2 linked regions of the Cohaesibacter gelatinilyticus genome follow. Each later gene encodes a partner of the first gene's protein in a complex. Links are inferred from orthologs where the notes say so. Each region holds a gene or a part of one and is shown on either strand. Other genes may lie near its edges.

Evidence for each region.
Region 2: the proteins of dnaG (region 1) and CRO57_RS07235 are in contact, whole or in part, in a crystal structure (PDB 2R6A), measured with the Geobacillus stearothermophilus proteins. The link is inferred for Cohaesibacter gelatinilyticus from one-to-one orthologs. Residues at the interface, in WP_049624496.1 of Geobacillus stearothermophilus: Lys456, Leu457, Leu458, Pro459, Ala460, Asn463, Ala464, Leu467, Leu535, Leu536, Ile537, Ala538, Gln544, Glu545, Asp548, Tyr549, His552; in WP_033016901.1 of Geobacillus stearothermophilus: Ser13, Glu15, Ala16, Gln18, Glu91, Leu92, Asp94, Ala95, Val96, Pro97, Thr98, Ala99, Ala100, Asn101, Tyr104, Tyr105, Ile108.

Annotation. Positions count from the first base shown.
Region 1 is NZ_OBEL01000006.1:3,312-6,553, forward strand. The notes cover bases 1-2,919. They hold dnaG (DNA primase), read right to left. Parts: upstream 2,501-2,919; coding sequence 500-2,500; downstream 1-499. Other genes in these bases: rpoD (RNA polymerase sigma factor RpoD), read right to left, coding at 1-77; CRO57_RS19535 (GatB/YqeY domain-containing protein), read right to left, coding at 2,639-2,919. In the rest of the region: more of CRO57_RS19535, read right to left, coding at 2,920-3,088. UniProt on the Escherichia coli protein: RNA polymerase that catalyzes the synthesis of short RNA molecules used as primers for DNA polymerase during DNA replication.
Region 2 is NZ_OBEL01000001.1:1,632,346-1,635,541, reverse strand. The notes cover bases 111-2,983. They hold CRO57_RS07235 (replicative DNA helicase), read right to left. Parts: upstream 2,353-2,983; coding sequence 868-2,352; downstream 111-867. Other genes in these bases: rplI (50S ribosomal protein L9), read right to left, coding at 2,619-2,983; alr (alanine racemase), read right to left, coding at 111-748. Outside these bases: more of alr, read right to left, coding at 1-110; more of rplI, read right to left, coding at 2,984-3,196. UniProt on the Escherichia coli protein: The main replicative DNA helicase, it participates in initiation and elongation during chromosome replication. Travels ahead of the DNA replisome, separating dsDNA into templates for DNA synthesis.

The sequences.
Region 1 (3,242 bases):
GTCATATCAAGCAAGGGCGCATCACCACCTTCGCTTGTTTTGCTATTATCGTCGCTCTGTGTTGCCTTCGTAACCATTCCTGTCTCCACGAATGCTCTAGCTCGCATTCGTCCACTGAAGGGTTTTCCATATGACTTCTCATCTCTGAAATCACATGGCTTTGTCAGGATTATCAGACCAGTTTTACCAAACGGGATATTAAACGCCTCTTAACCGTGCAAATTCGTCCCCAGACCATCGGCCTGAAAGGCAAATGCTATCCACAAAAGGAAACACGGCCAGAAATCAACAAATCTCCGGTTTCTTGATCCAATGCAAGTTTGAGGCAGCAATCAATCATTTCTCGCCATATTGACAAATTGGCGCTTGGGTCTGCCGAACTCTGATATTTAGCGCAGTGATTCGATTCGGCAACCCCTAATCCAAGAAAATCTGCCCGATTCTTGCATTTTTCGAATCATTTTCAAGGATTTAGCGCCAATCAGTGTATTGATCAGGTTCAATCTGCACTTTTCTCGGCCAGCTCTGCCAGGCAATCAGAAAGAGTCGCCTGAACGCCAGCACTCTTCATCTTCGCATATTCATCAGTCAATTCCTGATCTTCTCGGGCATTCTCCTCCCGACGACGATGCACTTCCTGTGTCAGCGCCTGAATACGTTCGAAAGCAGCATCGCTTGCATCACAATCAGACAAGGCAAGAGCCGTTTCCTGCTCCAGATCCGCCTGAACATCACGAACTTCCAAAACCGACAACCAGTAACTCATAAGCCGTTCCAGAAATATCCGTCCGGGGGAATAGGCCAATTGCGGAACCTTTGACCGACTGGCCAAACGCCAGCCAAATGGACTGGTCCGTTTCCCATCCTCATCCTGTGAACCTTTCCCATGCAGGTCCTGCAGCAAGGGCTCCAGCTCACCTGGAGCCTTGGCATAGATATCTGAATAATGCTCAACCTCTTCATCGAGAATGAGGTGGGCCAAAACCTGTTTGAAAGGCTCCAGCCCCGGCTTATGAAAAGAAAGAGACAATATCTGCTCGGCATAGTCCTCGAACAAGGAAGGCATATGCACACAAAGTCCGAGAATATTTTCCTCAAATTCCGTAAATTGTCCTGCTTCCGGAACGCGTGACACATTGCTGGATGCAGCCAGGGCAGCATTGGCGCCAGCACCTCTACCCGCTCTTGCGCCACCACCGGTAAATTTCTGCTCTCTCTGCTGGCGCGATTGCAGCCAGAAATGATTGGAAAGAGCTGATTTGAAACTCATCTGATATTGTCGTGCGACCCGCTCATCCTGAATGCTGCGTAGCAAATCTTCGATGCGCTTCTCCAACGCGGCCTTGCGCTCAGGGGTATCTGTCGGTCCTGCGTTTAGTTCCCGCTGCCACACAACATCTGAAAGCGGCAACGCTTTTGCCAACAATTCATGAAAAGCATTGGAACCGCCTTGCTTGACCACGTCATCCGGGTCTTGCCCTTCTGGCATAAAAGCAAACTGGAAAGAAAAACCAGCCTTTAACTGCGGCAGAATACGCTCTATCGCACGATTGGCCGCAGCACGGCCCGCCCGGTCACCATCAAAACAGATATAAGGTTCCGGGGCCAATTTCCAAAGTTGGGCGATCTGATGCTCTGTAAAAGCTGTACCAAGAGATGCCACAGCATAAGGAATACCTGCCTGATGCAGGGCAATCACGTCCATATACCCTTCGGTGACAATCGCAGCTTTCGCCTCATAAGCTGCCTGCCGGGCCCGTTTGGCATTGAACAGCATATAACCTTTATGAAAGAGCTTGGTCTCTGGCGAATTGAGATATTTCGGCTTCCCATCCGGGTCCAGAATACGACCACCGAATGCCACCACACGGCCCCGTTCATCTTCAATCGGGATCATCAACCGATTCCGAAATCGATCATAGGTCGGACGCCCATCATCAGGTTTGATAACCAGACCGGTGGCCAACATATCCGCTTCACTCACTCCGCGCTGTAGCAGATAGCTTTTCAAATGATCTCGGCTGTTGACAGCAAAGCCAAACCGAAAGGTCGAAAGCGTCTCGGCAGTCAAACCACGCCCATTGGCATAGCGTCGCGCCTCCAGACCCAGATCAGATGAGAACTGCAGCTGGAAATATTTGGTCGCCATCTCCATGACGTCATAGAGCGAAGCCTTTTCCTGTTCCCGACGTTGGGCCTGTGGATCAGGAGATGGCAAGGCAATCCCTGCTTCCCCAGCGAGCCGCTCCACGGCTTCAGGAAAAGACAGCCCTTCTGTTTCCATCAGAAATTTGAAAACATCACCATGTTTGCCAGAGGAGAAGCAATGATAGAATTGCTTCTGGTCATTCACGGTGAAGCTGGGCGTCTTTTCCTTATTGAAGGGAGACAGCCCCATATATTCCCGCCCATGGCGGCGCAGTTTGACCTTGCGCCCCACAACATCGGACACCGAGATACGATCTCGAATATCATCCAGCAAACTTGGCGGAATTTTCATCCAAATCACTCACTTTTGGCCTCAAACGGGCTTGAGACCAATCATCCTTGGAACAAACGTAAAAAGCAACTCTTGCGCACTCACAAAACATGAGCACGCCAGTCACTTTCAAAAAACAGAAAAAGCCCGGGATAATGCCTACATCAGCAGTTTCTTGACAACCGCACTGGCCTTACCAAAATCCATCTGACCGGGGAAACGCTCTTTAAGCACGCCCATAACCTTGCCCATATCACGCAGTCCGGAGGCACCAGTCTCGTCGACTGCAACCTTACAGGCTTCCAGTACGTCTTCTTCGCTCATCTGCAGAGGCAGGAATTCCTTGATGATTGACATCTCGGTGCGTTCTTGCTCGGCAAGCTCCAGACGACCAGCTTCTTCATAAATGCGAATGGATTCATCACGTTGCTTGACCATTTTTGCCAGTATCTGCAGCAATTCGTCGTCACCGACGCGCTCCTTGCCATTCCCGCGCGCTTCCACGTCACGATCCTTGATCGCAGCGCTCACCAGTCGCAAAGTCGCCATCCGACGCTTGTCTTGAGCCTTGATAGCCTCTTTCAGACCTTCTGTAATCCGCTCGCGCATGGGAACCATCCTGTTCAACAATCAGTCTGAGCTAAATACATCGACTAAAGGCAGCTTGCAAGCCAGCAACACAGTTTACGCAACATCCCGTAAAAAGCATCAAAACCGCCCCTACTGCCATTATATAGAGTTCAAAAGCCCAAATGCCTCATGA
Region 2 (3,196 bases), on another replicon or contig:
TCGGGTTGGGGTGATCGCCGACTGCCTGACCACCATAGAGTGCTATGCCCGGACGCAGAAGGTCAAAATGATAATCGGGTCCCAGGAAAATGCCTGCGGAGTTGGCAAAGGAGGCCGGGATTTCCGGGAATAATTCTCGGATGGCGCGGAAGCGATCCAGCTGCTGGCTGTTGAGTGCGTGCATGGGCTCATCTGCACAGGCGAGATGGCTCATGATGAGGGCGATTTCACATGCATCCGAGAGTTCGGTTTCTTTGGCAATCTTTTGTGCCTGCTCCATACCCATTCCGAGCCGATTCATACCAGTGTCGAAATGTAGAGCGCAGGGCAGGACTTTGCCTTGATCTCGGCAATAGCTTTGCCAGTCTTCCAATTCTGCCATTGATCCGATAACAGGTCGTAGATCATGCTGATCATAGAGAGCGGCACAATCGGACCCGAATAGGCCGTTCAGCACATAGATTGTTGCCTCGGGCAATGTGGTGCGTGCACGAATACCTTCCTGAGGGAGAGCCACAAAGAAAACCCTACAGCCAGCTGTGCTCAGATTTTGCGCTGCATGTTCCAGACCAATACCGTAGCCGTCAGCCTTGATGACAGCGGCACATTGGGCGCTGGAACTCTGACTGGCGAGGAAAGCATAGTTTTCTTGCAGAGCGGAGAGATTGATAGCCAGATCTGATCCGCTGGCAGCTTCATTTGGAGCAGCAACAGAATTTGAAGGCGCGAAATTATTGGGCGCAGCCATGTGTGACCTCGCTAAATTGGCGGTTGATGTCGCTATAGTATGGCACAGTTAGCGGTTACGCGTTGCGTTAGCGCAAGTTTTTCTTGTGTCTGGCCTAAACACAGTTCAATGCCTGCCCACTATTCGTAGGATTCAGGAATATACTCATCCGGTGCCAGATCGGCAAAGCGGGTGAATTCTGGTGTGAACGAAACTGGTACAATACCGGTTGGACCGTGACGTTGCTTGGCGATGATGATTTCTGCCTTGCCCATAGCTCGGTCCATCTCTGCCTGCCAGGCAAAATATTCTTCCGTGTTTGGTTTCGGTTCGGCGCGAGCGAGGTAATATTCTTCTCGGTAAATGAAGACCACGACGTCGGCGTCCTGCTCGATGGAACCGGATTCACGAAGGTCGGCGAGTTGTGGGCGTTTATCATCACGGTTTTCCACCTGACGAGACAACTGGGAAAGGGCGATTATGGGGACCGCCAGTTCCTTTGCCAATGCTTTCAATCCGGTGGTGATTTCGGTGATTTCCTGGACACGACCTTGGGATGCTTTGGATGAAGAGCCTGTAAGGAGCTGCAAATAGTCAACAATCAACAGGTCCAGTCCACGCTGTCGTTTCAGGCGGCGGGCGCGAGCTGAGAGCTGGGCAATGGAAATACCACCGGTTTGATCAATATGCAGCGGCGTGATCTGCATTTCCTGCGCTTTAGAAGCAATGCGCCCAAATTCTTCCTGGTCGACTTTACCACGACGGATTTTTTCCGATGAAACCATTGCTTGTTCTGCGATCACACGCGTGGCTAACTGTTCGGCTGACATCTCGAGGGAGAAGAAACCAACCACACCACCATTCATGGTTTTCAGGGTGCCGTCCGGTTGTTCCTCGGACATATAAGCACTGGCAACGTTATAGGCGATGTTGGTGACCAATGAGGTTTTACCCATGGCAGGCCGGGCAGCCAGGATGATCAAATCCGAATGTTGCAGACCACCCATCTTCAAATCGAGATCTTTCAGACCGGTAGAGATACCGGAAAGCTGACCATCACGTTTGTATGCTGCTTCTGCCATCTCGATGGCTTCGGTCGCGGCTGTTGCAAAGCTTAGGAAGCCACCATCAGAGCGCCCTTTTTCCGCAAGGCCAAAAAGACGACGTTCGGCATCTTCGATTTGGGTGCGTGGGGGCATGTCGATGGGGGCATCATAGGCTATATTGACCACATCGGTACCGATCTGGATCAGATCGCGGCGAGTTGCGAGATCCATGATCAGAAGGCCATAATCTTCAGCATTGATGATAGAGGTCGCTTGCGAGGTCAGGCGCAGTAAATATTGTGCCACCGGCATATCGGCAATGGTGTGATCATTGGCGAAGAAGGTTTTCAGCGTGATGGGAGAAGCAATTTTGCCTGCTCTGATCAGTGTTGCCGTCTTCTCGTAGATTTCCCTGAGATTGGGATCGAAGAAATGATGAGGCTCCAAAAAGTCTGACACGCGGTAGAATGTCTCGTTATTAACGAGAATCGCACCAAGCAATTGTTGCTCGGCTTCGAGATTGTGGGGCGCCTGGCGGGTCGCCATGGTATCGTTGTCAAGCTTGGCAGCGCTATCCATCAAACAGGCCTCATTGTTTGGAGTGGAAGTCTACTTAGACATAGAGTGCCTTCTTTTTGAAGTCTGATTTTACCATTCCACCTCAATCAACAGGGAGGAAAAATTCTCATCAAAATTGCTGGACAAAGAAGAGGTCGAGTTCGTGAGAATCACGGTTAATGGTTCACTTGATGAATCAGGTATTTGTGGTGTTCCGACATACAAAAAAAGAAAAACCCGAACCAGAGGCCGGGCTTTTCTTTTTTGATGAGGTGCGGTGAAAAAGCTTATTCGGCTTCTTCTTCGCTTGCTTCTTCTTCAGAAGCTTCATCTTCACCTTCGATTTCTTCCAGCAGCTCTTCATCCAGCTCCAGATCTTCGTCGAATTCGAAACTTTCATCGCGTTCGGTCAAAGACAGATCTTCACCTGCTGCCTGACGCTCAGCTTCGTCCTGAGAACGAGCAACGTTTGCGGTGATGGTGATTTCGACTTCTGGATGCAGAATAACAGTTACAGCATGCAGGCCGATGGTTTTGATTGGACGCTCCAGAGAAACCTGACTGCGGGAGATAGATACACCATCTTCGCTAACAGCTTCCGCCAGATCACGGGTGGAAACGGAACCGTACATCTGGCCGGTCTCGGACGCAGCGCGGATGACAATAACGGTTTTCTCGCCGATGCGCTCTGCGAGTGCCTCAGCTTCGGATTTTGCTTCCAGATTACGAGCTTCGAGCTGAGCGCGTTCTGCTTCGAAACGGGCTTTGTTTGCGGCGTTGGCGCGGATAGCTTTGCCCTGAGGCAACAGGAAATTACGAGCATAACCATCACGTACAGAGACGATATCGCCCATTTGACCGAGCT